DNA from 3 places in the Pseudomonas sp. P39-UII1 genome. Region 2 is predicted to be linked to each of the others. Evidence: riboswitches for the same ligand, from Rfam matches in the RefSeq annotation. Region 2 holds a riboswitch; each other region holds the start of a gene.
What was found. Region 2 has a riboswitch for cobalamin ahead of ABEH27_RS07545 (ABC transporter substrate-binding protein). Riboswitches for the same ligand answer to the same signal wherever they lie in the genome.
Positions count from the first base shown of each region.

Region 1: linked by a shared signal. The riboswitch ahead of ABEH27_RS14725 (CbtB-domain containing protein) and the one ahead of ABEH27_RS07545 (ABC transporter substrate-binding protein) in region 2 are both predicted to bind cobalamin.
Region 3: linked by a shared signal. The riboswitch ahead of cobO (cob(I)yrinic acid a,c-diamide adenosyltransferase) and the one ahead of ABEH27_RS07545 (ABC transporter substrate-binding protein) in region 2 are both predicted to bind cobalamin.

Region 1 is NZ_JBDFPP010000010.1:62,585-72,686, reverse strand. It holds gene ABEH27_RS14755 (transporter substrate-binding domain-containing protein) at 1-2,065, opposite strand, end outside; gene ABEH27_RS14750 (response regulator transcription factor) at 2,079-2,693, opposite strand; gene ABEH27_RS14745 (DUF1272 domain-containing protein) at 2,917-3,159, opposite strand; gene cobM (precorrin-4 C(11)-methyltransferase) at 3,226-3,978, opposite strand; gene ABEH27_RS14735 (cobalamin biosynthesis protein) at 4,010-4,420, opposite strand; gene ABEH27_RS14730 (CbtA family protein) at 4,420-5,130, opposite strand; gene ABEH27_RS14725 (CbtB-domain containing protein) at 5,140-5,325, opposite strand; cobalamin riboswitch at 5,433-5,657, opposite strand; cobalamin riboswitch at 5,837-6,048, shown strand; gene cobW (cobalamin biosynthesis protein CobW) at 6,148-7,218, shown strand; gene cobN (cobaltochelatase subunit CobN) at 7,222-10,102, shown strand, end outside.
Region 2 is NZ_JBDFPP010000004.1:99,606-109,707, reverse strand. It holds gene ABEH27_RS07555 (TonB-dependent receptor) at 1-675, shown strand, start outside; gene ABEH27_RS07550 (heparan-alpha-glucosaminide N-acetyltransferase domain-containing protein) at 863-2,029, shown strand; cobalamin riboswitch at 2,058-2,256, shown strand; gene ABEH27_RS07545 (ABC transporter substrate-binding protein) at 2,367-3,377, shown strand; gene ABEH27_RS07540 (iron ABC transporter permease) at 3,377-4,393, shown strand; gene ABEH27_RS07535 (ABC transporter ATP-binding protein) at 4,390-5,178, shown strand; gene ABEH27_RS07530 (pseudoazurin) at 5,196-5,630, shown strand; gene ABEH27_RS07525 (OprD family porin) at 5,627-6,964, shown strand; gene ABEH27_RS07520 (hypothetical protein) at 7,383-7,625, shown strand; gene ABEH27_RS07515 (hypothetical protein) at 7,631-7,933, opposite strand; gene ABEH27_RS07510 (GNAT family N-acetyltransferase) at 8,038-8,538, opposite strand; gene ABEH27_RS07505 (hypothetical protein) at 8,680-9,159, shown strand; gene uvsE (UV DNA damage repair endonuclease UvsE) at 9,265-10,102, shown strand, end outside.
Region 3 is NZ_JBDFPP010000027.1:44,605-54,706, reverse strand. It holds gene ABEH27_RS23040 (NlpC/P60 family protein) at 1-438, shown strand, start outside; gene ABEH27_RS23035 (sorbosone dehydrogenase family protein) at 451-1,767, opposite strand; gene ABEH27_RS23030 (LysR family transcriptional regulator) at 1,826-2,743, opposite strand; gene ABEH27_RS23025 (tartrate dehydrogenase) at 2,868-3,926, shown strand; cobalamin riboswitch at 4,010-4,231, shown strand; gene cobO (cob(I)yrinic acid a,c-diamide adenosyltransferase) at 4,352-4,963, shown strand; gene ABEH27_RS23015 (cobyrinate a,c-diamide synthase) at 4,960-6,255, shown strand; gene bluB (5,6-dimethylbenzimidazole synthase) at 6,252-6,902, shown strand; gene cbiB (adenosylcobinamide-phosphate synthase CbiB) at 6,899-7,807, shown strand; gene cobD (threonine-phosphate decarboxylase CobD) at 7,800-8,792, shown strand; gene ABEH27_RS22995 (cobyric acid synthase) at 8,789-10,102, shown strand, end outside.

The DNA of each region.
Region 1 (10,102 bases), on a different contig from region 2:
CCTCGAAAACCCTCAAGGTGCTGCGTACCAGTTCAACCAGGTCGGTAGCCACCGGTTGCAGGGTCATATGGCCGGATTCGACGCGTGAGATATCCAGAATGTCGCCGATCAACCCCAGCAGGCCAATGGCCGAATCGTGCGCCGTCTGCAGCGCCAGGACGTCGCAGCGCCCGGCTCGGCCGTCTTCGAGCGCCAATTCGAGCAGGCCGATCACCGCATTCATGGGGGTGCGAATCTCGTGGCTCATGGTTGCCAGGAAGGTGCTCTTGGTATGGCTCGCCTGCTCTGCGTCGTCTTTCGCCTGGCGCAGTTGTTCGAGCAGCCCGCGGCTCAGTGCCAACTGCTCCTGCAGCGCGCGTTGGGCTTCTGTGCGCTGGTGGATGAGCTTGCGCAGGTAGCTGTTCCAGAACACCACGCCGGCCAGCACCAGTGCAGACAGCACCAGTACCTGCAGCGCCAGCGTACGGTAATTGCGCCATGGGCTGTCGCTGACCAGGCTGCTGGTGCGCCAACGGTTGACCAATTGGTCCAGCTCCTCTGGCGGGATGCTCAGCAGGGCCTTGTCGAGAATGGCCTGCAGTTGCGGTTGGCCGGGGGCGACGGCGAACGCAGCCAAGGCCGGGTTTTCGCCGAGCACGCTGGCAATGCGCAACTTATCCTTGAAGACCTGGTTGATGTAGTACGTGGCATTGATGTGGCTGCTGTAGGCGACGTCAGCGCTGTCGTTGGCCACGGCTTCCATGAGCCTCAGGGGGTTGTTCACCTCGACGACCTTGGCCTTGGGGTAGCGGCGCTGCACCTCGGCGCGCAAGGGGGAGCCACGCACCACGGCAATGCGCTGGCCATCAAGGTCTCTGGATTGCACCTGCCACCCCGCCTGGTTGCGCGTTACCAGGACCCGCGGGCTTACCAGGTAGGGGCGGGTATAACGCAGCTGGGCCGCACGCTGCGCGCCGTAACCCAAGGCACCGATCATTTGCGCCTCGCCACGTGCCACCTGCTCGACCATGGTCTGCACGGCATTGCGCTCGATGAACTTGAAGTGCAGCCCGGTGCGCAAGCCGATCCGCTTGAGCAGGTCGATGGTAATGCCTGTCGGTTGCTGGCGGGCATCGTTGAAGGTCAGCGGGGCGAGTGCCGTGTCGATCAGTACGCTGACCGTCGGGTTGCGATCGATCCAGGCCTGCTCTTCAGCGCTGAGCGCTGACAAGTGACGCTCGAGCAGGATGCTGGTGTTGCCGCTGCTCCAGCGGCGCAGGATGCTTAAACGTTCACTTTCGGTAATCTTCCCCAGGGCTGTATCCACCAGGCGACGAAGCCGTTGGTTGTCACTGGCCAGGGCGAAAGAGAAACTCCCGGGAGGCACCTGGCAGAAATGGTCGATCCTTACCAGGCCCTGGTAGCTTTTGCCGATGAGATAGTCGGTACTGATGGCATCGCCCAGGTACGCATCCGCATCGCCCATCTCTACCGCCGCCAGGCCGGCCAGGGTAGAGCGATAGAAACTCAGTTGAGCCTTGGGGTAGAGCGTGCGGACCGTTTCGCCCGGCAAGTAATGATCGACCATTGCCAGGCGCAGGCCGGCGAGGTCTTTGTCGTTTTTCAGGGTGCGCCCTTCGCGGGTAACGATGACCGGCAAGTCGTCGGCGTAGGGCTGGCTCAGGCTTAGCTGGGCATCGGCGGCTTCGAAGCCGTTGGAGCTGCCCAGCAAGTCGATCTTGCCATCACGCAGGGCAGCGATCGCCTCATGGCGGTTGGAAAATCGCCTGACTTCGATCGGTATGCCCAGTTGCTCGGCAATCAGCCCGGCATAGTCTGCGCTGAGGCCTTCATAGTCGGCCTGGCTGATGTTGATATCGAACGGCGGGTAATCGGGGCGGGAGCTACCCAGCAGCAAAGCCTTGCGTTGCTGCAGCCATTGCCGGTCTTCGCTGCCCAGTTTTAGCGGTGGCGCAGCACTGATGGAGCGCGCCAGCAGCTGCCGTGGCTCGGCGTCGGCGAGGGTTGCAGGGGAGCAGCAGGCCAGGCCGATGGCCATGAGCAGGCCTGCCAGCGAGCGTTTCATGGCGATTGCGGGCCTACTTGACGTAGTTGCGCGTGGCCAGGTCAACCATTTCCACCAATGATTCAGTCTTGAGCTTGTCCATGATGCGTCCACGGTAGGTGCTGATGGTCTTGGCACTGAGGTTCATGCAATGGCCAATGTTCTTGTTGTTCTCGCCACGAGCCAGGCGTCGCAGTACCTCCATCTCGCGGTTTGACAGGCTGCCCAGCCGCGCCGCCTCGCTTTCCAGGGAATTGCTGTTGACCGACATCTGCGGAAAGGTGGAATAGCCCTTCACCAGCGCCTTGAGTGCAAAGACGACAGCCTCGAGGTCTTCATCCTTGGTCACGAAGGCGCCAATGCCGGCGTCCAGGCAGCGGCGTACGTACAGGTCGGTGGCTTGCCCGGTCAGCACCATGATCCTTGGCACTTTGGGTAGCTGCTGCAGGCGCTTTATCACCTCCATGCCGTCAAGCCCCGGAAGCCCGATGTCCAGTACCACCACATCCGGTTGCAGGTTGCGTGCTACCTGCCCAACTTCACTCCCATTGTCGACCTCACCAATAACTTGAAAGCGCTCGCGCTCAAGCAACATGCGCAGCGCGAAGCGGACGGTAGAGTGATCGTCGACGATCAGCACGGTTGTCATGAGGAAAACTCCTGTCGAAATGTGGTCCGTTTCCCGCGGTTATCAGGAATACGTCTGCAAGGTCTTTCTGCAGCGCAGCACGATACTTCCATTCCGACGCCTTGATAATGGCGAGTATAGATCTGTTGACTAAGCGGGCTGACTTTGTTGAAAAATCCTACAAAAACGGCTGAGGGCGGGCATCGTCAGAGGCATCTCGACGCTGCCTGCCCTCGGTAGCTGCTTATGCGCAGGCGGCGTGAGGCTTCGACACGCGCTGGGTAGAGGCAGGGTTGTTGCTGAGCGCCTGGCCGACGCGCGGGGGGCGGGCCAGCAACTGGCCGGCGCAATTTGGGCAGCGGCCCTGGAAGCGGGTTTCGGCACAGTTGCGGCAGAAGGTGCATTCGAACGAGCAGATCAGCGCGTCAGGGCTGTCGCCCGCAAGATCAACGTCGCAGCATTCACAATTGGGGCGTAGCTCGAGCATGGGCGTGACTCCGGTCCGCGCAATGGAGCCTGGAGTCTGCTACGGCACCTGGCAGGTTGGCAATGGTCAATCACCCGGGCGATAGAGGTGTGCGTGCCCTGCGCGGTACAAGGCTGACGCGGCGAACGGTGCGTCCCCGAGCACGTGGCCGACGAGGATCAGCGCCGTGCGGCGAAAGCCCTTGGCGGCCACCTGTTCGACGATAGTGCCAAGCGTGCCGCGGGCCCAATCCTGATCCGGCCAGGTTGCACGGTGCACCACGGCGACCGGGCAGTCGAGACCGTAATGGGGCACAAGTTCGTCGACGATACGGGCCAGGTGCTTGACCCCCAGGTGGATGGCCAAGGTACTGCCATGGCGCGCCAGGTCGCTCAGTTGTTCGCCAGCAGGCATCGGTGAGCTGTCGCCGTAACGGGTGAGAATCACCGTTTGCGCGACCTCTGGCAGGGTTAGTTCACAGCCCAGCAATGCGGCGCTGGCGGAGGTGGCCGTAACGCCGGGGATGATCTGGTAACCGATATTCAACTCGCGCAGATGGCGGATCTGTTCGCCGATGGCGCCATACAGGCTGGGGTCGCCACTGTGTACCCGGGCCACATCCTGGCCTTTTATATGGGCCGTGTGCATGGCCTCGATGATCTGGTCCAGGTGCAGTTCGGCACTGTTGATGACTGTCTCGGCCTGATGGCCCTCGAGCACTGCCGTCGGCACTAGAGAGCCGGCGTAGATGATCACCGGGCACTGACGGATCAGGCGTTGCCCCTTGACCGTGATCAGCTCGGGGTCGCCGGGGCCGGCGCCGATGAAGTAGACCGTCATGAAGATTCCTTGCAGGTAATGGATGTAGCGATTATCCGCCGCAGGCGAGGGCGAGGGTAGCGGGGCCAAGCGATTGCCGCGTCACCTGGAGCCTGGCATTGCCGTGGTCGAGGTGCGCGAGGGCCAGGGCCGCGCTTTCCGCGACACCCCAGCAGCCGCTGTGGGCGTGGGCCAGCGCAGAGCGATGGCTGAGCAGGGGCTCGAAGGGGTGCAGCTGGCTGGCGGTGAACAGCATCAAGGGTAAGCCGTAACGTTTGGCGAGTTGTTGCAGGCCTGGCTCGTCGGCCTTCAAATCGATGCTGGCAATGCCGCGCAGCGCTGCCAGCGCCAGGCCGTGGCTTTCCAGGGCCTGACGCAGCAGCGTGTCGAGCACGTCCACCGGGCAGCCCCGGCGGCAACCAAAGCCGGCGTACAGGGCCGGCGGTGGGTGCTGGTTTGCCATCAGGCGTGGCTGGAGCGGCGGTACAGCCAGGCGCTGAGCAGGCCCAAGGCCAGCCAGAAGGCGGCATTGGTTACCCAGGATGCGATCTTGAACTGGGTTTCCAGGGCCTCAGGAGCCAGGCTTTGGTGGACGTCGGGTTGCGGAGCACCGATCACGTGGGGGACTGCCAGCAAGACCACGCCGATCACCTTGAATAGCCAATGGCGGGCGAACACCAGCAGCGCCAGCCCCAGCCCGGTGGCGGCAGCGGTGCCGATCCACCAGCTTTGGCGCTGGCCGAGGTCGGCGGCGGCGGTGCCGGGCAGCTCCGGCGGCAGGCCCAGGGTGGGCGCCAGGCAGAACACCGCAAACCCGGCCAGGCCCCAGAGCGCACCGGTGCTGACGCGGTTGGGTTCACGCAGGCTGTAAAGCGCAGCGAGGATCAGGGCAAAACCGACGGCGACGACCAGGTTGCCACCGGTGGTGGACAGGATGCGCTGCCAGCCGTCCTCTGGCGACCAGGCCTCGGCACTGTGTTCATGGCCTGCTGCATGTTCGTGGGCAACGGCCGCTTCGCCGTCATGGCTATGGTGCTCGGCGGCAGGGGCTGCCGATTCGTAGGTTTCCGCCTGGAGGATCAGCGGGGCGACCCAGAAGCTTTGCAGCAGGGTCAGCAGCAACGCTGCAAGCAGGCCGCTGAACCCGGCGGTGCGGGCAATGCGCTTGATCATGGGGCGGTCTCAGTGGCAGGGGAAGGCGGCGCTGTGGCGGGTGTCGTGGGCGGCGTTGTGCACGGCTTCGATGTGCGAGAAGCCGGCGAAGTAAATCAGGCACAGGCCAAGCAGGCTGGCGCCGGCGGCGATGATGACGCGCTGGCTGAGGGTGACGGGGGTGGCGATGGTGTGTTTGGCGCTGGTGGTGGGCATGACGCGTTCCTCTGCTTTGCTTTTTATAGGGGCAACGGGGCACAGGCGAGCGCGACAGCCCCGGGCGTGGATGGCCCAGGGGAATGCGACAGCGCCCGCCCACCGCGGGGTGTTCATGAACGCCAGGCCGGTCTCCGGGCTTGCGAGGAGGAGCAGGGCTCCTGTGAACGCGTCACCTTCCCATGCCGTACTGCTTGGCACAGTGGTCTAGACGCTTCGCTCGCTTACCGTTGCGGGGGCAGCACCGGAGTTGTCGGGCCCTGGTCGAGGGCCTGCGACGCACCGGTTTCCCGTTTCACCCCCGTGGGGGCACCTGAACGCAGGGTGTAAGGAGAGCACGGGGCAGGGGTGGCGTCAATTGGTTGATGGGGTTGGGGGGAGGCGGAGTGGGACGCGAAGGGGGCTCCTTGAATGCCGTGGTGGTGCGCAAATCGAGCGCCGCCCGCGCGGCGCTCGGTCGCCAGGGCGCCACAAATCTCAAGCCATGAGTTGACCACCCGCCACCCCCCGCGTAGCCTTGCCGCTTCGAGGTTCTTCGGCCAAACCGAAGCTAAGACGGGAACGCGGTACAAGCCGCGGCTGCCCCCGCAACTGTAAGTACCGGCAACGGATCGACACAGCCACTGCGCCCAGGCGCGGGAAGGCGTCATCCCGCCAGGCTCTTGTCTGATCAAGGCCTGAACGGTGCAAGCCAGGAGACCTGCCTCGCAACGATTTCGACTTTCAACCGGGCGGGGTGATCCGGTGGCGAACGAGCCCGGCCGGCCTGGCCCGAGGCTTTCGTCCCGCATGCCCGCGCCATCCTGCCAAGGGCAACGCGACATGAAAACACTGGCCAAGCTCCCCGTCACCATCGTCACCGGCTTCCTCGGCTCGGGCAAGACCACCTTGCTCCGGCACATGCTCGACAATGCTCAGGGCCGTCGCATCGCGGTCATCGTCAACGAGTTCGGTGAGCTCGGCATCGACGGCGAAATCCTCAAGCAGTGCAGCATCGGCTGCACCGAGGAAGAGGCCAGCGGCCGTGTCTACGAACTGGCCAACGGCTGCCTGTGCTGCACCGTGCAGGAAGAGTTCTTCCCGGTGATGCGCGAACTCGTGGCCCGCCGCGGCGACCTCGACCACATCCTCATCGAAACCAGCGGCCTGGCCCTGCCAAAACCGTTGGTACAGGCCTTCCAGTGGCCAGAAATCCGTAACGCCTGCACCGTCGACGCGGTAATCACCGTGGTCGACAGCCCGGCCGTGGCCGCTGGCACCTTCGCCGCCTACCCCGACCAGGTCGACGCCCAGCGCAAGCTCGACCCCAACCTGGACCACGAATCGCCGCTGCACGAACTGTTCGCCGATCAGTTGGCCAGTGCCGACCTGGTGGTCCTCAACAAAGCCGACCTGATCGACGCCGAAGGCCTGGCCAAGGTGCGCGCCGAAGTCGCCGAAGAACTGCCGCCTGCGGTCAAGGTGATCGAAGCCAGCAGCGGCCGCCTGCCGCTGGACGTGCTGTTGGGTATTGGCGCTGAGTCGGAAGCGCACATCGATGGCCGTCGCACCCACCATGACGCCCACCATGACGGCGACGACGATCATGATGACCACGACCATGACGCCTTCGATTCCATCTCCATCGACCTGCCGGAAGCCGACGAAGCCCTGCTGCTCGACGCCTTGACCCAGCTGGTAGTGGAGTTCGGCATTCTGCGGGCCAAAGGTTTCGCAGCCATCCCCGGCAAGCCGATGCGCCTGCTGGTCCAGGGCGTGGGCACCCGTTTCGACAAGCACTTCGACCGTGCCTGGCGCGCTGGCGAGCCGCGCATGACCCGCCTGGTACTGATTGGCCAGGACCTCGATGCCGCGCAACTGGAAGCGCGCCTGCGCCAAGCCCTGGGCGCCTGACCCATGCACCTGCTGCGGACCCAGCCCGGCGGCTTCGTGCCGGACGACAGCATCGCCGACCTCGGCCAGACACCCGCCGAGCTGGTGATCCTCTGCAGCGGCGACTCGCACCTGGCACTGCTCGCCGAAACCGCCGAGCAACTGCCAGACGACTTTCCCAGCCTGCGCCTGGCCAACCCCATGCAGGTGCAGAACCATGCTTCGGTCGATCTGTATATCGACGAGGTACTGCGCCATGCCAAGGTAATCCTGGTGTCGTTGCACGGTGGGGTCGGCTATTGGCGCTATGGCGTCGAGCAGTTGGTCGAGCTGACCGCGCGCGGCGTGCAGCTGATTCTGGTGCCGGGTGACGACCGCCCGGACCCTGAGCTGACCGGCCTTGGCACCGTTACCGGTGAACCGGCCGAGCGCCTCTGGCACTACCTGCGCCAGGGCGGCAAGGCCAATGCCGTCAACCTGTTCAAGTGCCTGGCCAACCAGTGGCTGGGCCGCGATTACAGCTGGGACGCGCCGCAGCCGCTGCCGCGCACATCGGTCTATCACCCGGCCAAACCCGCGGCGGCCCTGGAAGACTGGTACGGCGAGTGGCACCCGGACTACCCGGTGGCGCCGCTGCTGTTCTACCGTTCGCACCTGCAGGCGGCAAACACTGCGTTCATCGACGTGTTCTGCGAACGCCTGCAGGCCGCAGGCCTCAACCCGTTGCCGATTGCCGTCGCCAGCCTCAAGGAAAGCGCGTGCCTGGAACAGGTCGAACGCTGGCTGGACGACGTTGGGGCCGAGGTGTTGATCAACACCACAGGTTTTGCCCTGTCCAGCCCGGAGCGCCCCAACCTGCGGCCGTTTCGTCGCGACATCCCGGTGCTGCAGGCGATCTGCGCGCAGGACAACCAACCCGGTTGGGAAGCCAGCGAGCAGGGCCTGGGTGCCCGCGACCTGGCCATGCACATTGCCTTGCCCGAGCTGGACGGGCGCATCATTACTCGCCCGGTGAGCTTCAAGGACATGGCCTGGCGCAGCGAGCGCAGCCAGTCCGACGTGGTCTGCTACCGCGCCCACCCCGAGCGCATGGACTTCGTGGCCGAGCTGGCAAGGCGCTGGGTCGAGCTGGCGCGCCTGCCCAACGGGCAGAAACGCGTGGCGCTGTTGCTGGCCAACTACCCGACCCGTGACGGGCGCATCGGCAATGGCGTCGGGCTCGACACCCCCGCAGCCGCCCTGAACATTCTCAAGGCGCTGCGGGCAGAAGGTTACCCGCTCGACGCACTTCCCGGCAGCGGCACGCAGCTGATTCACCAGTTGCTCGGCGGCGTGACCAACGACCTCGATCACCTCGACCAGCGGCCCTGTGCGCAGAGCTTGAGCCTGGTGGATTATCAGGCCGCCTTCGCGCGCCTGCCCGTCGCCAACCAGCAAGCGGTGCTGGAACGTTGGGGCCCGCCCGAGCAAGACCCGATGTACCGCAGCGGCCGGCTGATGGTGGCCGGCCTGCGTTTTGGCCTGACCTTCGTCGGCATTCAACCTGCGCGCGGTTATCAGGTCGACCCCAGCGCCGTGTACCACGACCCCGACCTGGTGCCGCCGCATGGTTACCTGGCGTTCCATTTCTGGCTACGCCATGCCTTTGCTGCCGATGCGGTCATCCATGTGGGCAAGCATGGCAACCTCGAGTGGTTGCCAGGCAAAGGCGTGGGCCTGTCCGCCCAGTGCTGGCCGGATGCGCTGCTGGGCCCGTTGCCGAACATTTATCCGTTCATCGTCAACGACCCGGGCGAGGGCGCCCAGGCCAAGCGGCGCACCCAGGCGGTGATCATCGACCACCTGATGCCGCCGCTGACCCGCGCCGAAACCTACGGCCCGCTGCGTCACCTGGAGCAACTGGCCGACGAGTTCTACGAAGCGCAGATGCTCGACCCACGGCGTGCCCGTGAGTTGCAGCGCGACATCCTTGAGCTGGTCAAAGCCAACCACATCGACCGCGAGTTGCAGTTGGAAGGCCAGCTGGATGATGCTGCCGTGTGGTTGCCGCGCCTGGACACCTACCTGTGCGACCTCAAGGAATCGCAGATTCGCGACGGCCTGCACGTGTTCGGCGAGTCTCCGCAGGCACGCCTGCGGCTCGATACCTTGCTGGCCCTGCTGCGCGTCGAGCGCGCAGATGGGCGCGGCGGCAACGCCAGCTTGCTGCGCACGCTCGCCAAGGCTTTGGCGTTAGGCTTCGACCCCTTGGACTGCGACCTCGGCCAAGCGTGGGAAGGGCCATGCCCAACCCTGCTGCAAGCCATCAGCCAAGCGCCGTGGCGCACCTTCGGTGATAGCCGCGAGCGTCTCGAATTGTTGGCGTTGCAGGTCATCGAGCAAGCCTTGAACGGCGAACTGCAACTGCCCGCCGAGGCGCAATGGCAGGCGGTGCACGAGGTGGTCCAGGCCTTGCTCGAGCAGGTGGCACCCAACCTCGACGCGTGCGGGCCAGCAGAAATAAACGGCCTGCTCGCAGCCCTGGCGGGCCGTTTCGTGCCGGCCGGGCCCAGCGGCGCACCCAGCCGCGGCCGCCTGGATGTACTGCCCACGGGCCGCAACTTCTATACCGTGGATGTACGCAACCTGCCCACCACCACGGCCTGGCGCCTGGGTTTTTCCTCGGCGAACCTGATCCTCGAGCGCCATTTGCAGGACCATGGCGACCACCTGCGCCAGCTCGGCCTGTCGGTGTGGGGCACGGCGACCATGCGCACCGGCGGTGATGACATCGCCCAGGCCATGGCGCTGATGGGGGTAAGGCCGGTGTGGGCCACCGGCAGCCAGCGCGTCGACGATTTCGAGATCCTGCCACTGAGCCTGCTCGACCGCCCGCGGGTGGACGTGACCTTGCGCGTCTCGGGGT
Region 2 (10,102 bases):
TACGGCCAGTATTCCACCAGCGAGGACGGGGTGAACAACCTGATCAGCCTGAGCCCGACGCAGATGAACTACGACCTGACCGAGTCGAAGCAGACCGAGCTGGGCCTCAAGCAACGCTTCTGGGAAGGTCGCGGGGAGTGGACCCTGGCGGCCTTCCACATCGTCAAGAAAAAGCTGCTGGTGGATGACCCGCTCACCCACGAAAAGCAGCAGGCCGGGCAACAGACCTCCGATGGCCTGGAGGCGACGCTGGAGCTGGCCTTGCCGCAGCAATGGCAGGTTTCTGCCAATGCCTCGCTGTTGCGCGCCAGGTATGACGACTTCGACGAGACGGCCGGCGGTGGGCCCCAGGACCGCAGCGGCAACCGCCCGGCCAATGTGCCACGGCGTACCGCCAACCTGTGGCTGACCAAGGGGTTCGGCCAGCAGGTGGAAGCCGGCATTGGCGCGCGCTATGTGGATGAGCGCTACGCCGACACTGCCAACACCCAGCGCGCACCGGGGTACACCGTGGTCGATGCCAACATCGGCTGGCAGGTGTTGCCGGACGTGCGGCTCGGGTTGCAGGTGAACAACCTGTTCGACCGGGAGTACGTGGCCTCGGCGTTCAGTGGCACGCAGTGGATCATGGGCGTGCCGCGGTCGTACTTTGCTACCGTGGATTACAGCTTCTGATCTGAGTTGGCTGTACCGGCCTCATCGCCGGCAAGCCGGCTCCTACAGGTACAGCAGCGCCGTGTGGGAGCCGGCTTGCCGGCGATGAGGCCCGCATGAACAGCACAAAAACCACTACCAGGCAGTCATGGAATAGTTATAAGATAACGTTTCATTTGACATCCATTCCTGCCTGCGACCCTCTTCCATGACAAGTGCCGCCGCCACCCCCACCCTGCTCACCCAGCGCCTGCAGAGCATCGACGCCCTGCGCGGCCTGGTGATTCTGTTCATGCTGCTCGACCACGTTCGCGAGACGTTCTTCCTGCACCGTCAGGTCAGCGACCCGATGGCCATCGACGTTACCGACCCGTCGCTGTTCGCCAGCCGCACCCTGGCCCACCTGTGCGCGCCGGTGTTCGTACTGCTCACCGGCCTGTCGGCCTGGCTGTACGGCGAAAAGTACCAGGGCCGCAGCGATGTCTCGGCGTTCCTGTTCAAGCGCGGCCTGTTCCTGGTGGTGCTGGAGTTCACCCTGGTCAACTTCGCCTGGACCTTCCAGCTGCCGCCCAGCGTGATCTACCTGCAGGTGATCTGGGCCATCGGTGTCAGCATGATCGCCCTGTCGCTGCTGGTGTGGCTGCCGCGCCCCGCGCTGCTGGGCTTGGCTGGCGTGCTCATCGCCGGCCACAACCTGCTCGATGGCCTGCACTCTGGCAGCGGTTCGGCGATGCACGTGCCTTGGGCGATCCTGCATGACCGTGGCTGGCTGGAGGTTTCCGACAGCCTGCGCCTGCGAACCTCCTACCCGGTGCTGCCGTGGATCGGCGTGATCGCCCTGGGCTATGGCCTTGGCCCATGGTTCGGCCGTGGTGTGCAGGCGCACCAGCGTCAGCATCAGCTGCTGCTGGCAGGCGTGATCGCCGTGCTGGGGTTCGTCGTGCTACGCATGCTCAACGGCTACGGCGAAGCGCCGTGGAGCGGCTACCCGACGCTGACCCAAACGCTGATGAGCTTCTTCAACATCACCAAATACCCGCCTTCACTGCTGTTCCTGGCCCTGACACTTGGTTGCGGCCTGCTGTTGCTGCGCGCTTTCGAACGCGCCGGCCAGGCACGCTGGATCAGTGCCCTGGCGGTATTCGGCGCGGCGCCGATGTTCTTCTACCTGCTGCACCTGTACGTACTGAAGCTGCTGTACCTGGCATGCGTCGCGCTGTTCGGTTTGAACCACGGCGACTTCTTCGGCTTCGACGGCATTGGCGCGGTGTGGCTGAGTGCTGTGTTGCTGGCCGCGGCGCTGTACCTGCCGGTGCGCTGGTTCGCCCGGCTCAAGGGCCGCCGGCGCGACATCGCCTGGCTCAAGTACTTCTGATTTAGCGTTTTCACCCGGCGCCTGATGGTCTACCATGCGGGCCGCCGGTTTCCACCACGGAATTAATAGGGAATCCCAGGCCGCGCAGGCGCGCCAAACGGAACTGCCCCCGCAACTGTAGGTGCCGAGCCCGCTCCATGAATGCCACTGGGTCCCATGATCCGGGAAGGCCGGAGCCGGGTGATGAAGCACCAGTCAGGAGACCTGCCGGCTTACATTCACCAACCGGCGGGGTGTCCGGGATTGGCCATCAGTGTTGCCCCTGCCGCCTGCAGGGGCTCGGCGATGCCTGTCCGTGCGTTCCTTCCGTGAACTGTCCGATAGGAGATCGCCCAGCATGCTGCCTCGTTTCGCCACCCTGCTCGCCGGCCTGAGCCTCACCGGCGTGGCCCACGCCGCCGCCACGCACTACCCGCTGACCGTGGACAACTGCGGCATGCCGCAGACCTTCGCGCATGCCCCCGCGCGCGCGGTGACCATCGGCCAGGCCGGCACCGAAATGCTCTATGCCTTGGGGTTGGGTGAAAAGCTGGCCGGCACTTCGCTTTGGTTCAATAATGTGCTGCCGGAGTACAAGGCGTTGAACGACCAGGTACCGCGCCTGGCCGACAACGACCCAAGTTTTGAAGCGGTGGTCGGCAAGCGCCCTGAGCTGGTGGCGGTGCAGTTCGAGTGGATGGTCGGCGCCCAAGGCGTGGTCGCTACCCGCGAACAGTTCAACGAACTGAAGATCCCCACTTACCTGCTGCCCTCGGACTGCGAAGGCAAGGACAACCTGGTGGGTGCCGACGGCACCCGGCTGCAGGCGTTTCAGGTCGACAGCATCTACAAGAGCGTCAGCCAGCTGGCCGAAATCTTCGACGTGCAGGACCGCGGCGAGGCGCTGAATGCCGACCTCAAGGCGCGCCTGGACAGCGCCAGGCAACAACTGGCCGGCAAGGATCTGAGCAACACGTCGGCACTGTTCTGGTTCTCCAGCGCTGACCTGGATATCGACCCCTACGTCGCCGGCCGCCAAGGGGTGGCCGATTTCATGCTGCGCACCCTGGGCGTGCGCAACGTGGTCGAGTCCACCGAAGAATGGCCGACCGTGGGCTGGGAAACCATCGCCAAGGCCAACCCGACCTGGCTGATCATCGCCCGTATGGACCGCCGCCGCTTCCCCGCCGACGACTACCAGAAAAAACTCGAGTTCCTCCACAGCGACCCGGTCACCCAGCACATGGACGCCGTGAAGAACAACCGCATCATCATCCTCGACGCCGACGCCATGCAAGCGGGCATCCGCCTGTTCCGCGGCCTGCAGACCTTGTCGGCGGCGTTCGCCAGCGGTAAAGCGGCACAGTGATGAAGCGCCTGTTGCCCTGCACTGCCCTGGCCTTGGCCGCCCTGCTCGCAGCCCTGTTTGCAGGCACTGCCATTGGCGAAACCAGCGTGTCGCCCAGCGTGGTCTACCAGGTGCTGGCCAACCACCTGTGGCAGGCCGGTTACCCGGTCGACCCGATCGACGCCGGCATCATCTGGAACTACCGCCTGCCCCGCACCCTGGTCGCTGCGGCCTGCGGTGCAGGGCTGGCGACCTGCGGGGTGATCCTGCAGGCGCTGCTGCGCAACCCGCTGGCTGAACCCTACTTGCTGGGCCTGTCGGCAGGTGCCTCGACCGGTGCCGTGCTGGTCGGCCTGCTGGGCTTGGGCGGCGTAGCCCTGAGCATGTCCGGCGGCGCATTCGTTGGCGCCGTGGCGGCTTTCGCCCTGGTGCTGATGCTGGCCCGCGCGGCCGGGCCGAGCAGCAACAACGCCCAGGTAATCCTGGCCGGCATCGCCGGCTCGCAACTGTTCAACGCCCTGACCGCATTCCTCATCACCAAGTCGGCCACCGCCGAGCAGGCCCGCGGCATCCTGTTCTGGCTGCTGGGCAACCTCAGCGGCGTGCGCTGGCCATCGGTAGGGCTGGCGGTGCCAGTGGCGCTGTTCGGGCTGGTGGTGTGCCTGTGGCACCGGCGCACGCTGGACGCGTTCACCTTCGGCGCCGACTCAGCGGCATCGCTGGGCATCGCGGTGCGCCGCAGCCAGTTGCTGTTGATCAGCTGCGCGGCGCTGGTGACGGCAGTGATGGTTTCGATTGTCGGCGCCATCGGCTTCGTCGGGCTGGTCATTCCACATGCCTTGCGCCTGCTGCTTGGCCCCGGCCACAGCCGGCTGCTGCCGGCCAGTGCGTTGGGCGGTGCGTTGTTCCTGATCGCCGCCGACATGCTGTCGCGCACGTTGATCCCTGGCCAGGTGATCCCGGTGGGCGTGGTCACGGCGCTGATCGGCGCCCCGGTGTTTGCGCTGATCCTGGTCAGCCGCCGGGGGCGCGCATGACGGTCATGACGCCGCTGCACATCGCCCCACTCACCTGCCAGGGCCTGAGCCTGCAACTGTCGGGCAATCGCGTGCTGCGCGATATCAACCTCACCGTGACGGCAGGCGAAACCCTTGGCATCGTCGGCCCCAACGGCTCCGGCAAATCATCCCTGCTCAAGCTGCTGGCCGGCTTGCGTCCACCGCACAGCGGCAGCGTGCAGCTGCTTGGCGAGCCCCTCGCGCGCCTGCCGCGCCGGCGTATCGCCCAGGCCCTGGCGCTGGTCGAGCAACAGGCCGACACCCTCGACGCGATCAGCGTGTTCGACGCCGTGGCGCTGGGGCGCACCCCGTGGCTATCGGCGCTGGCGCCGTTCTCCAACGCGGACCGCGCCATTGTCGAGCAGGCCCTGGCCGACCTCGATGCCACGCACCTGCGCACACGCATCTGGGGCTCACTGTCGGGCGGCGAACGCCAGCGTGTGCACATCGCTCGCGCCCTGGCCCAGCGCCCTCAGGTGCTGCTGCTCGACGAGCCGACCAACCACCTCGACATCCAGCACCAGCTGAGCCTGTTGCAGCAGGTGCAGGCACTGCCGGTCACCACCCTGGTGGCCCTGCACGACTTGAACCAGGCCCTCACCTGCGACCGCGTGGCGGTACTCGAACAGGGCTGCCTGGTCGCCCTCGGCAAGCCGCTGGAGGTACTCACCCCCGAGCGCCTGCTGAGCACCTTCGGCGTACACGCCCACTACCTCACCGACCCCTTCGACGGCGCGCGCATCCTGCGCTTTCGCGCCCCCTGAACCAGGAAATTCCTGCCATGCTGCTGCGCCCCACCGCCCTGCTGCTCGCCAGCACCCTGCTGCCTTTTACCGCGCTGGCCGAAGTGCACGAAGTGAAGATGCTCAACCGCGGGCCGGCGGGCGCCATGGTCTACGAGCCGGACCACCTGCGCATTGCACCGGGTGACACCGTGCGCTTTGTGCCGACCCAGAGCGGCCATAACGCGGCCAGCCTGCCGGGGTTGCTGCCAGCCGGTGCCGAGGCGTTCAAGAGCAAGCTGAACCAGCCGTTCGAGCAGACTTTCACGGTGCCTGGGCTGTACGGTATTCAGTGCATTCCGCACCTGGCCATGGGCATGGTGATGCTGATTCAGGTGGGCGCCACCGGCCCTGGCCAATTGCCCGCCACGCTGCCGGCACGGGCACAAACGCGCTTGGCGGCGCAACTGCAGCAGCTGGAGGCCGGGCAATGAGCCGTTTGCTGCTGGCCCTGCCGCTGATTGGCCTTGCGCCTTTGGCGCTGGCTGAATCTGCACAATCACAGAGCAACGGCCTGGTCGAGGACAGTACCTGGAGCCTCCTCAACCGCACGGTCTACGACCAGCGTGACTACAAGCACGGTGGCCGTAACAGCGCTGGGCGCAATGCCTACAAGCCTCGCAGCGAACGTAACGGCCTGGCAGAAGAATGGGCCTACGGTTTGATGGGTACATTCCAGTCAGGCTTTACCCAAGGCCTGATCGGCGTAGGTGTCGATGCCCACGCCTACCTCGGCGTCCAGCTCGACAGCGGCGGCGGGCGCGCCGGCAAGGCCCGCTTGCTTGGCGTAGACAACGATGGCCACCCGAAAAACGAATACAGCCGCGGTGGTGCCGCGTTGAAACTGCGCCTGTCCAACACCGTGCTTGCCTATGGCGAGCAGCGGGTAAAAACGCCGGTGTTCAGTTCGTCCGACAGCCGCTTGCTGCCCGAAACCGCCACCGGCTTTTTCCTCACCAGCAATGAAATCGACAAGGTCAAGCTGGTTGCCGGGCACTTCAACGAGAGTACCGACCGCAACGCCTCAAGCCACGACCAGGGCTTCGTGGTCAACTATTCCAACGGCCAGAAGGGCAACAGCTTTGACCTCGCCGGGGTGGTGTGGAACCCCAACGCGGCATTCAGCGGCAGCCTGTACACCTCCCGCTACGAGGACACCTGGAATCAGCACTACCTTGGCAGCACGATCACCCACGCCCTGGACGACCGCCGCAGCCTGAGCCTGGACCTCAACCTGTACCGCACCACCGACACCGGCAAAGCCCTGTCCGGGCGTATCGACAACACCACCTGGAGCCTGATCTCGCGCTACAGCCAAGGGCCGCACAGCTTCAGCCTGGGCTGGCAACAGGTGGATGGCAACACGCCGTTCGACTACGTGACCCGCGGTGCGATCTATATCGCCAACGCCGTGCAGATGTCCGACTTCAACGCCCCGAACGAGAAGTCCTGGCAGGCGCGCTATGACCTGAACATGGGCGCGTATGGTGTGCCGGGGTTGAACCTGACCGCGTTGTACGTGCGCGGGTTCGATATCGATGGTACGCATGTAGACCCCAGTGGCGGGTATGCGTACCTGGGCTATGGCAAGGGCGGCAAGCATTGGGAGCGGGACCTGGAGGCACGGTATGTGGTGCAGAGCGGCAAGGCCAAGGGCACGACGTTTTCGCTGAGGCATAACGTGCACCGCGGGGATACGGCGCAGGCGGAGTTGGATGGGGATCAGATTCGGTTGGCGGTGGAGTGGCCGTTGACGGGCGGGTTGTGAGTTGGTCTGCTCGCGTCATGGCTGGTAGGTGCATGCCGTGGGTTTTGCGGCGTTCCGCAGATCGAGCGCCGCCCGCGCGGCGCTTCGCGAAGCGCTTGCCTTGAGATCTTCAGCGCCTGTGAGATCGAGCGCCGCCCGCGCGGCGCTTCGCGGGGCGCTTGCCTTGAGATCTTTAGCGCCTGTGAGATCGAGCGCCGCCCGCGCGGCGCTTCGCGGGGCGCTTGCCTTGAGATCTTTAGCGCCCATGAGATCGAGCGCCGCCCGCGCGGCGCTTCGCGGGGCAAGCCCGCTCCCACATTTGTTGCAACGTGCCATTCCAGTCAGGCCATGGTTGTCCGCCTTGGCGCATGACTGAAGACAGGCGGGGCGGCGGCAGCGCCACCCTAGATATCTCGTCGGGCCAACAAGGCTGACAACTATGGCCTATCAGGCCATGGCGCGTTGCAACAAATGTGGGAGCGGGCTTGCCCCGCGAAGCGCCGCGCGGGCGGCGCTCGATCTCATGGGCGCTGAAGATCCCAAGGCAGGCGCCCCGCGAAGCGCCGCGCGGGCGGCGCTCGATCTCATGGGCCCTAAAGATCCCAAGGCAAGCGCCCCGCGATGCGCCGCGCGGGCGGCGCTCGGTTTGCGCATCACCCTGGCACTCAAGCCGACCGCCTGAAACGCTCAGGCAACGCCCCAAGCCTGTTTCTCCGCGTCAGTCATCGCTGCCACCACATCAGCAAAGGTGTCGGTGAACTCCGAGCTGACATTGCCGTGCACCTTGTAATTGGTCAGCAAATACTGCTTCACGGCCTTCGGCCACCCGCCCTCCTTGTGCGCTGCATTGATGATGCCCTTGGCATCGTGGTAATTGGTCGTGGGCCGCAACTGCGAGAGCCGCCTTTCAAAATCGGCAAAGGTCCACGCATCGGTGCGGCTCTCGAACTCGTCGAGCAGTTCAAGTTTGTACAGCGCAAGGTGTGCCATGGGCGTTCTCCCTTCGTCATGTCAGTGACCCGACGGTAAGGAAATCACCGCGCGTTTGAAATGAACCAGGTGTCCACACTCGCCGCCGACAAGTAGGAAAAATCCTAGCCAGCCAGCCATCGCTCCATGTGCGTCGTCTGCCACACCGGATCGTCCTCAACATCGATCACCCCAAACCCTTGACGCGCCCAGAAGCGGATGGCCCCAGGAAGAAACGGGTGGGTATGCAGGTACAGGCACTCGACACCGTCCTCGATGGCCTGGTCACGCAAGGCTGCAAACAGGGCGGCTGCCAGGCCGTGACGGCGGTACTCGGGCAGCACGAACAGGCGCACCACTTCGACCACGTGCTTGCCTTGGTAATCGAGTTGCTTGAAGCGATGGTCATAAGGCAGGTACCCGATGGCCGCGATCAATCGGCCTTGATCACGGGCTTCCAGAAAACACCCTTCGCCGTCCAGGTACGTGGCCTCGAAATGGGCGAGGTCGGTGGGCAAGGGCGCGTTGGCGAGCACGGGGAAAAGTTCGCGCCGAGCGTTGTCGACGAAGGCGACGACTTCGCCGACGGCGGTGCGGCTGGGCGATTGGATGATCCAGTTTGGCATGGTGGCGAAAGAAGACGGCTTGGCAAAAAGGGTTACCACCCTACCGTAGAAAACGCCGTAATGCAGTGCCGGTATGGCTCGTCGGCGCCTGGCCGGCCCCGCTATAATCCACCGTCTGAACCGCGCGCCCAAGGCCACCCCATGCCCCGCATCCCCACGTTGCTGCTGCCCCTGCTGTTCATCGCCGCCCTCACCGCCTGCGACCAGAAGCCCACCCGCGAGGAACAGATCCTCGCCAACCTGCCCTTGCAGGAAGCCTACGAGCACAACATCGAACGCATGGCGTCGCTGCTGACCCGCACCCACCCGCAGCTGGCCGAAGACACCATCCGCGGCGTGCTGCGCAAGCACCTCACGGTCGAGGACCAGCGCCAGGACCTGTTCAAGCTCTACAGCGAGAAGAACTTCAGCGACAGCGAATTCGCCACCATCGTCGAGGTCACCCGCGACCCGGCCAAGGCCAAGGCGCTGGAAGAGACCGAAGACGGCCAGCAACTGAGCGCCAAACTCACCCGCCTGATGCGCGAGACGGCGCGCGACGAGAAGGCCCAGGCCTTGGCCAAACAGCGCCTGCAACAAGTGGAAGACGAGCTGAACGCGCTGGAAGACGCAGGTTCCTGATGCTTGGCGACGGGCGCAATCGCGTGTGCGTGCCAAGCGTTCAGCATTGATCGTTCGCTAGCCCGCGCAGTCCAACGCGCATACCCGCCGCTTTCGGAGACCACCATGCCCCGCCTGGGCTTTGCCTGCATGTACCGCCACCCGCACCGCAGCCTTTCGATCAAGGCGCTCGAGACCATCGAGCGCACGTTCAACCCGCGCACCACCACCTTGCGCTGGTTGAGCGGGGCAAGCCCCGACGCAGCCCGGGCCAAATTGTTCGAGCTGGTGCAGCACAACCTGGACGCCCAACTGCGGCTGCTGGGGTATGTGGCAGCGCTGCCCCCCATGCTGCGCATGGTGCGCCTGAGCAGCGACCTGCTGCCGCTGTACAGCCATCCCGGCGTTGCCCCCTTGTACCGCGACAGTGAATTCCAGGCGCTGATGGCCGAACGCTTCGCCGCCATCGGCGACCTGGCTCGCCGCGCAGACATCCGCCTGTCGATGCACCCTGGCCAGTACTGTGTGCTGGGCTCCGATCGCCCTGAGGTCGTGGAAAACAGCCTGGCCGAATTCGAGTACCACGCCGACATGATCCGCATGATGGGTTTCGGCCAACGGTTCCAGGATTTCAAATGCAACATCCATATCGCCGGGCGCCTGGGCGTTGAAGGCATGCGCCAGGTGTGGCCAAGGTTGTCGCTAGTGGCGCGCAACGTGATCACGCTGGAGAACGACGAGAAGACCTATGGCGTCGATGACTGCCTGGCGCTGGCAGACCTGGCGCCGGTGGTGCTGGATATTCACCACTGCTGGATTCACGAAGGCGACTACATCGCCCCCGACGACCCGCGCATCGCCAGGATCATCGACAGCTGGCGCGGCGTGCGCCCGACCATGCATTACTCGCAACCACCTGAGCACCTGCAAGCGCTGGGCTTCGATGCCGAAGCCAAGATGACCA
Region 3 (10,102 bases), on a different contig from region 2:
AAGATCACCTACAGCCAGCCCGATGGTTCGCCCATTGCCGATGACGTGCTGATCCGCGCGATCGGCCTGGTCGGTACGCCGTACCGTTGGGGGGGCAACACGCCGGATTCCGGTTTCGATTGCAGCGGCCTGATCGGCTATGTCTACCGCGATGCCGCCGGTATCAGCCTGCCGCGCTCGACGCGGGAGATGATCGTCATGCGTGCACCCACCGTGGATATGAAGGCGCTGCAATCCGGTGACTTGGTGTTCTTTGCCACCAGCGGTGGCTCGCAGGTCAGCCACGCCGGTATCTATGTGGGTGAGGGGCGCTTTGTGCATGCGCCATCCACTGGCGGCACGGTGCGCCTGGACTACCTCTCCAACAGCTATTGGTCCAAGGCCTACCTGCAGGCCAAACGGGTTATTCCCCAAGGCCACTTGGCGCAGAACCCTTGATCAAGCCAGGCGCTACGGCGCCTTGCTGACCCGCCACACCACGTTACCGACATCGTCCGCCACCAGCACGCCGCCGCGCTGGTCGTTGACGACCCCGACCGGTCGCCCCATGGCCCTGCCATCGCTGTCGAGAAAGCCTGTGAGCAGGTCGACCGGCTTCGCCGTAGGTTTACCGGCGCGGTCGAACGGTACCAGGATGACCTTGTAGCCGCTGTGCGGTTTGCGGTTCCACGAACCATGCTGGCCGACCAACGCGCCGTGATCAAACGGCGGTGGCAGCACGCCAGGTTGCGCGAACGCCAGCCCCAACGAGGCGGTATGTGGGCCTACTGCATAATCTGGCACCAACGCGCGGGCTACTTTCTGCGGATCCTGCGGTTTGACGCGTTCATCGACATGCTGCCCGTAGTAGCTGTAAGGCCACCCATAGAATCCGCCATCCTTGACCGAGGTGATGTAGTCCGGCACCAGGTCACTGCCAATCTCGTCACGCTCGTTGACCGCTGTCCACAAGGCGCCCGTATGCGGCTCCCAGGCCAGGCCGTTGGGGTTGCGCAAGCCTGAGGCAAAAATCCTGTGCGTGCCGCTGGCGGCATCGACTTCCCAGATCGCCGCGCGACCCTGCTCCTGGTCCAGGCCGTTCTCGCCGACATTGCTGTTCGAGCCCACGGTCACATACAGCTTCTTGCCATCAGCGCTGGCAATCACGTTCTTGGTCCAGTGGTGGTTGAGCGTCCCGCCGGGCAAATCGACAACTGCCTTGCCGGGCTCGCGAATCTGCGTGGCCCCTGGCGAGTACTTGAAACGCAGCAGTCGGTCGGTGTCGGCGACATAGAAGTTATTGCCCACCAAAGCCATGCCGAACGGTGAGTTGAGCCCCTCGATAAAGGTCGAGCGCAGCTCGGCAACGCCGTCATGGTCGGCATCCCGCAGCAACGTGATGCGGTTGGCGCTAGGCACCCCGGCGCCTGCGCGCTTCATCGCCTTGCCCATCACCCAGCCGCGGATGCCCTTGCCATCCTCGGGCTTGGGCGGGGCGTTGGTCTCGGCGACCAGCACGTCGCCATTGGGCAGCACATACAGCCAGCGCGGATGATCGAGTTTGTCGGCGAAGGCCGCCACTTGCGTGCCCGCTGCAGCCTTGGGCTTGCCGCCGCTAGGCCAGCCGATGGCGGGTGCGATGTTGACGGTCGGGATCAGTGTCGGATTTGGCGCAGGCAATTGCGGTGCAGGCCCGCTGCCTGCATCGACACCCAGTAATGCGGTGTCGCCACATCCCGCCAGAAAGGCGCCCAGCGCCCAGGGTAAGAGAATGCCGATGCGATTCATGGACGCCGCGCTCCTGAGTAGGTCTCTCAGTATTCAGAGCGCGGCCAGGCATGCCAGTTCATCCAACTTCTTCAAGGTCCAGGTGGTCGATGCGCTCGAAACGCTCGATCAAAAAGTCGATCAGCCTGCGCACCCGCGCCGACAGGTGCAGCTGCTGCGGGTACACCGCGTAGACGTCAGCACGGGTTGGCGTCTGATCTTCCAGCAACAGCCGCAAACGCCCGCTACGCACGTAGCGGGCAATGTCCCACTCGGCGCGCAGCAAGATGCCATGGCCATGCAGCGCCCAGTTCAGTGCCACCTCACCGTCGTTGCAGCTCAGTGCACCCTGCACCTTGATGTTCTGCGTGCGCCCGCCGTTGGTGAAGCTCCACACGCCATAGGGCGATTCATTCTGGCGCAGGAAAATGCAGTTGTGCTGGGCCAGGTCCGTCAGTTTCAGCGGTGTGCCGTGCTTTTCCAGGTACAGCGGTGAAGCGCACAGCAGGCGGCGGTTGGACGCGATCTTGCGGGCATGGAAAGAGGCGTCCGGCAGGCTGCCGAAGCGAATCCCCAGGTCGAAGCCGTGGCTGGCCAAGTCCAGCGGGTGGTCGCTGATTTCCAGCTGCACCTCGATGTCCGGGTAGCGCGCGTAGAAGTCGGCCAGGGCCGGGCCGATGTAGCGGCGGCCAAAACCCAGCGAGGCGTTCACCCGGATCAAGCCCTTGGGCTCGGCGCGGTGGCGGCCGATCAATTGTTCCACTTCATCGACCTGGACGAGGATGCGCGCGGCGTGAGCGAAGTACAGCTCGCCCTCGGCGGTCAGGCTCATGGAGCGGGTGGTGCGGTTGACCAGGCGCACGCCCAGGCGTGCCTCCAGTGCTGCCAGGCGCTTGCTCACCGCCGGCGGCGTGACGCCTAGCTCGCGTGCGGTGGCTGCCAGGCTGCCTTGCTTGGCCAGGAGGTGAAAGAAGCCCAGGTCCTGTGTTGGATTCATCATTAACCCATGGTTACTTAAGAGGTAATTCAGGGTTAACTGCTGCCCTGGGTTCACTACATATACTCGGCTCATACCCGCCAGCACAAGCCCGGCGGGCCACAACAAGCATGGGAGTCGAGGCATGAGCAACTACAAGATCGCGGCAATTCCGGGTGATGGCATTGGTGTCGAGGTGATCGCCGCGGGTGTCGAGGTACTGCAGGCACTGGCTGCCAAGCGCGGTAGTTTCGGCATCGATTTCGAGCATTTCGATTGGGGCTCGGAGCGTTACCTGCGCGAAGGCCAATACATTCCCGAGGGCGGCCTGGAAAGGCTGAAAACCTTCGATGCCATCTTCTTCGGCGCCGTGGGCAGCCAGGAAGTACCGGACCATGTGTCGCTGTGGGGCCTGCGCCTGCCGATCTGCCAGGGCTTCGATCAGTTCGCCAATGTACGCCCGGCCCGCGTGTTGCCAGGGGTGACCAGCCCGCTGGCCAAGGGCAAGGCAATTGACTGGGTGATCGTGCGGGAGAACTCCGAAGGGGAATACTCCGGCAGTGGCGGCCGTGTCCACCAGGGCTTGCCGATCGAAGTGGCCACCGAGGTCTCGACCTTCACCCGCGTTGGCGTCGAGCGCATCCACCGCTTCGCTTTCGAGCTGGCCCGCACTCGCCCGGCAAAACACCTGACCCTGGTAACCAAGTCCAACGCGCAGCGCCATGGCATGGTGCTGTGGGACGAGGTGTTCGAGGAGGTGGCCAAGGATTACCCCGATGTGCGCACCACCCGCGAGCTGGTGGACGCCGTGACCACGACCATGGTGCTCAAGCCCGAGCAGCTGGATGTGGTGGTGGCCACCAACCTGCATGCCGACATCCTGTCCGACCTGGCTGCTGCGCTGTCCGGCAGCCTGGGCATCGCGCCCACCGCCAACCTCAACCCCGGCCGTGACTTCCCGTCGATGTTCGAGCCCATCCATGGCTCGGCGTTCGATATCACCGGCAAGGGCGTGGCCAACCCCATCGCTACCTTCTGGACCGCGGTGATGATGCTTGAGCATCTGGGCGAACACGCTGCCGCGCGCGAGCTGATGGCCGCGATCGAAGCGGTCACCGAAAGTGGCCTGCACACGCCTGACCTGGGCGGCAAGGCCACCACCCGTGAAGTGACCGATGCAGTGTTGGCGCTGATTCGTCGCTAAAGCTCAAAGCCCATCGTCGGCAACCGGCGATGGGCTTTGTGAAATCACCCCCGTTCGATTGACGCTCCCCATTCAACCCTCTAACCTTCGCGCGTGTTTCAGGTGCCCTGCCAGCCTTGTCTGGGTGGGGTGAAACTGGGAAGCCGGTGGGCGCCATAAAGGGCGCGAGTCCGGCGCTGCCCCCGCAACGGTAGGTGAGTCAAAGGCCGCGCAGGGCCACTGGATGCCAGCATCCGGGAAGGCGCGCAGGCCGGGCCGACGCCCGCTCACAAGCCCGGAGACCGGCCTGTCACTGCCAACGGCATCACGGAGGGTGATGCGCGGTGCACCGTGGCGTCTGGCCACGGCTCCTGCGCGCTCTCCGCCTGCCTGTCTATCGACCTGTCGCCGCTTCTTCGCGTGGCGTCAGCCTGCGGAGTACCCCCATGAGCGAACTCACCGACCGCGACGAACGCCACCTGGCGCGCATGCAGCGCAAGAAGGCAGTCATCGACGAGCGCATCGCCAATTCCCCAAACGAATGCGGCCTGTTGCTGGTACTTACCGGCAACGGCAAGGGCAAGAGCAGCTCGGCCTTCGGCATGCTCGCGCGCGCTTTGGGCCATGGCATGCAGTGCGGCGTGGTGCAGTTCATCAAGGGCCGCAACAGCACCGGCGAGGAGCTGTTCTTCCGGCGCTTCCCCGAGCAGGTGCGCTACCACGTGATGGGCGAGGGCTTTACCTGGGAAACCCAGGATCGTCAGCGCGACATCGCCGCCGCCGAAGCGGCTTGGACGGTTTCGCGCCAATTGCTGCAAGACCCGTCCGTGCAGTTTGTGGTGCTCGATGAACTGAACATCGCGCTCAAGCATGGCTACCTCGACCTCGACCAGGTGCTCTGCGACATCCAGGCGCGTCCCCCCATGCAGCATGTGATCGTCACGGGCCGCGCGGCCAAGCCGGAAATGATCGAGCTGGCCGACACGGTCACCGAGATGGGCATGCTCAAGCATGCGTTCCAGGCGGGCATCCGCGCGCAGAAGGGCGTCGAACTGTGAGCCACACGCGACACTGCCCGGCCGTACTGATCGCGGCCCCGGCTTCTGGCCAGGGCAAGACCACCGTGACTGCGGCCCTGGCCCGCCTGCACCGCAACCTCGGGCGTAAAGTCCGGGTGTTCAAGTGCGGGCCTGATTTTCTCGACCCGATGATCCTCGAGCGCGCCAGCGGTGCGCCGGTGTACCAGCTCGACCTGTGGATGATCGGCGCCGAAGAGAGCCGCCGCCTGCTGTGGGAAGCGGCGGGCGAGGCTGACCTGATCCTGATCGAGGGGGTCATGGGGCTGTTCGACGGTACCCCGTCCAGCGCCGACCTGGCCCGCCACTTCGGCGTACCGGTGCTGGCGGTGATCGATGGCACTGCCATGGCCCAGACCTTTGGCGCCCTGGCCTTGGGCCTGGCGCGCTACCAGGCCGACCTGCCGTTCGCCGGTGTGCTGGCCAACCGGGTGGGCAGCCTGCGCCATGCGCAACTGCTTGAAGGCAGCCTTACCGAGGGGCTGCGCTGGTACGGCGGGCTGTCGCGCGAGCGCGGCATCGAGCTGCCCAGCCGCCACCTGGGGTTGGTGCAGGCCAGTGAGCTGAATGACCTGGATGCGCGCCTGGACGCTGCCGCCCAAGCCCTGGGCAGCAGCTGCGATGCAGCATTGCCGCCGCCGGTGGCCTTCGCCGAACCCTCGCCGCAGCCCTGCGCCGCGTCGCTGGCTGGCGTGCGCATCGGCGTGGCGAAGGACGAAGCGTTTGCCTTCACCTATGGCGCCAACCTCGACCTGCTGCGCGATCTGGGCGCCCAGCTGACATTCTTCTCGCCTGTGCACGATCAGGCGCTGCCCGATGTGGACAGTTTGTACCTGCCGGGCGGCTATCCCGAGCTGCATCACCATGCCCTGGCTGCCAACGCGCCGATGACCGAAGCCATCCGTGCCCATCACGCCGCGGGCAAGCCCCTGCTGGCCGAATGCGGCGGCATGCTCTACCTGCTCGATGCCTTGACCGACGTTGCCGGTGAACGTGCTGCGCTGCTCGGCCTGCTGCCGGGCGAGGCGACCATGCAGAAACGCCTGGCAGCGCTTGCCCTGCAGGCCGTCGAGCTGCCCGAGGGTACCCTGCGCGGGCATACCTACCACCACTCGCTGACCAGCACCGCGCTGGAACCGATTGCCCGGGGCCTGAGCCCCAATGGTGGGCGCGGTAACGAAGCGGTCTACCGCCTGGGCCGGCTCACTGCGTCTTACGTGCACTTTTATTTCCCGTCCAACCCCGAGGCGGCGGCGGCGCTGTTGCGGCCATGAGCGAACACGCCTTCAGTGATGCCGAGCGCGCCGCGGTCTACCGGGCCATCGGCGAGCGTCGCGACATGCGCCACTTTGCCGGCGGCACGGTGGCCCCCGAGGTGCTCGGCCGCCTGCTCGGCGCCGCGCATCAGGCCCCCAGCGTTGGCCTGATGCAGCCGTGGCGCTTCGTTCGCATCACGCAGGGCGAACTGCGCGGGCGCATCAAGGCGCTGGTAGAGCAGGAGCGGTTGCGCACGGCCGAGGCCTTGGGCGAGCGTACCGACGCCTTCATGAAGCTCAAGGTCGAAGGCATCAACGATTGCGCCGAACTGTGGGTGGCGGCGTTGATGGACAACCGTGAGCCACACATTTTCGGCCGCCGAACCTTACCGGAAATGGACCTGGCCTCGCTGGCCTGCGCGATTCAGAACCTCTGGCTGGCGGCCCGTGCCGAAGGCCTTGGCATGGGCTGGGTTTCGCTGTTCGAGCCCCAGGCACTGGCCGAGCTGCTGGGCATGCCGGCCGGCGCCAAGCCGGTCGCGGTACTGTGCCTTGGGCCGGTAACCGAATTTTATCCGGCACCCATGTTGGTGATGGAAAACTGGGCCGAAGAGCGGCCCTTGAGTGACATGCTGTTCGAGAACCAATGGGGAGAGCGCCAATGAGCGTGGCCTTGCTGACCGTGGCCGGGGTGGCCCTGGATGCGTTGCTGGGCGAGCCGCAGCGGCGCCACCCGCTGGTGGCCTTTGGCAACCTGGCATCGGGCCTGGAGCGGCGCCTGAATGCTGGTGGGCGAGGCTGGCGCAGCCACGGCGTGAGTGCCTGGTTCCTGGCCGTGGTGCCCTTGACGCTGGTCGCGCTGATCCTGTCCTGGCTGCCCTATGTGGGCTGGCTGGTGGACGTGCTGGCGCTGTATTGCGCGCTGGGCCTGCGCAGCCTGGGCGAGCACGTGCTGCCAGTTGCCAGTGCCCTGCGCCAGGGCGACCTGGAAGAAGCACGGCGGCGTGTGGGCTATCTGGTCAGCCGCGAAACCCGCGAGCTCGATGAACCCGCTGTGGCCCGAGCCGCCACCGAATCGGTGCTGGAGAACGGCAGCGATGCGGTGTTCGCCGCGCTGTTCTGGTTCATCATCGCCGGTGCGCCGGGCGTGGTGCTGTACCGCCTGAGCAATACCCTGGACGCCATGTGGGGCTATCGCAATGAACGTTTCGAGCGCTTTGGCTGGTGCGCGGCGCGCATCGACGATGTGCTCAACTATATGCCCGCCAGGCTGGTGGCGCTGACCTACGCGCTGCTCGGCAAGGCCCGCCTGGCGTTGGCCTGCTGGCGCAAACAGGCGACGTTGTGGGACAGCCCTAACGCCGGGCCGGTGATGGCAGCAGGTGCCGGGGCGCTGGGCGTCGAGCTCGGCGGCCCGGCCGTGTACCACGGCGAGTTGCACGAGCGCCCGCGTCTGGGCGAAGGGCCGATGGCCGACGCCGACGCTATCGAGCGTGGCTGGAGCCTGGTGCAACGTGGCGTGTGGCTGTGGTTGCTGCTGATTTGCCTGGGAGCGTACTTGAATGCTTGAGCACGGAGGCCGCCTGTTGCGGGCGGTACGGCAGTACGGCATTGCCCGTGAGGCCTGGCTCGACCTGTCCAGCGGCATCGCGCCCTGGCCGTACCCGATCCCGCCGATCCCGGTGGATGCCTGGGCCCGCCTGCCGGAAACGGAGGATGGCCTCAAAGCTGCTGCACGTGCTTATTACGGCGCTCGCCAGTTGCTGGCAGTGGCCGGCTCGCAGGCGGCGATCCAGGCCTTGCCGCAGTTGCGCCCGACGGGCCGGGTTGGCGTCCTGTCGCCGTGCTACGCGGAGCATCCGCAGGCCTGGCAGCGGGCAGGCCACCGGCTGATCGAGCTGGATGAAGCGCAGGTCGAGGGCACACTCGACAGCCTCGATGTGCTGGTGCTGGTCAACCCGAACAACCCCACCGGCCGGCGTATACCCCGCGAGCAGCTGCTTGCCTGGCATGCCCGCCTGGCCGAGCGGGGCGGCTGGCTGGTGGTCGATGAAGCGTTCATGGACAACACCCCCGAACACAGCGTGGTGCAGTGTGCCGAGCGCCCCGGGCTGATCGTGCTGCGCTCGTTCGGCAAATTCTTCGGCCTGGCCGGTGTGCGGCTTGGCTGCGTGGCAGCCGAACTGCCACTGCTACAGCGCCTTGCTGATCTGCTTGGCCCGTGGACCGTCAGCGGCCCGACCCGAGTAGTGGCCCAGGCCTGTTTCGCCGACCAGGCAGCGCACCCGGCGCAGATCGAACGCTGCGCCCAGGCCAGCCAACGGTTGGCCGTGCTTCTGGAACGCAGCGGCCTTGCGCCTACGGGCAGCTGCGACCTGTTCCAGTACGTGCGTAGCGACCGTGCCGCGCACCTGCATGACTTTCTCGCCCGCCGGGGCATCCTCGTCCGCCTGTTCGAGTACCCGCCAGCCGTGCGCCTCGGCCTGCCCGCCAGCGGGGCCGATGAACAGCGCCTGGCACAAGCCCTGGCCGATTATCAGAAGGAAACGGCATGACCACCCTCATGGTGCAAGGCACCACCTCCGATGCCGGCAAGAGCACGCTGGTCACCGCGCTGTGCCGCTGGCTGTTGCGCCAGGGCGTGGCCGTGGTGCCGTTCAAGCCGCAGAACATGGCGCTCAACAGCGCAGTGACCGCAGATGGTGGCGAAATCGGCCGTGCCCAGGCCGTACAGGCCCAGGCCTGCCGGCTGGCGCCGCACACCGACATGAACCCGGTGCTGCTCAAGCCCAACAGCGACACCGGTGCCCAGGTGATCATCCATGGCCGCGCAGTCACCAGCATGAATGCGGTGGCCTATCACGACTACAAAGCCATCGCCATGCAGGCGGTACTGGCGTCACACCAGCGCCTGAGCGCCGAATACCCGGTGGTGATGGTCGAAGGGGCGGGCTCGCCCGCCGAGATCAACCTGCGCGCCGGTGACATCGCCAACATGGGCTTCGCCGAAGCGGTCGACTGCCCGGTAATCCTGGTGGCCGACATCAACCGGGGCGGGGTTTTCGCCCACCTGGTCGGCACCCTCGAACTGCTGTCGCCGAGCGAGCAGGCGCGGGTCAAGGGCTTCGTCATCAACCGCTTCCGTGGCGACATCGCCTTGCTGCAGCCGGGCCTGGACTGGCTGCAGCAGCGCACCGGCAAACCGGTGCTGGGCGTGCTGCCGTATGTCACCGACCTGCACCTGGAGGCCGAAGACGGTATCGATGTGCGCCAGGCGGCCAAGGATGAGCGCGTGCTCAAGGTGATCGTTCCGGTGTTGCCGCGCATCAGCAACCACACCGACTTCGACCCGCTGCGCCTGCACCCGCAGGTGGACCTTCAGTTCATCGGCCCTGGCCAGCCGATTCCGCCGGCCGACCTGATCATCCTGCCGGGCTCCAAGAGCGTGCGCGGCGACCTGGCGCAACTGCGTGCGCGCGGCTGGGACACGGCCATCGCCCGGCACCTGCGCTATGGCGGCAAGCTCATCGGTATTTGCGGTGGGCTGCAGATGCTCGGCCACCACGTGCACGACCCGCTTGGCCTGGAAGGGGCTGCAGGCTCCAGCCCGGGCCTGGGGCTGCTCGATTACACCACGACCCTCGAAGCCGAGAAGCAACTGCGCAACGTGGCCGGGGCGTTGAGCCTTGAGCAAGCAGCCGTGGCAGGGTACGAAATTCATGCCGGTGTCACCCACGGCCCTGCGCTGCAATGCCCGGCCGTGCAGTTGGCCGATGGCCGCAGCGATGGCGCCATCAGCGCCGACGGGCAGATCCTTGCCACCTACCTGCACGGCCTGTTCGAAGGCAGCCAGTCGTGCGCCGCA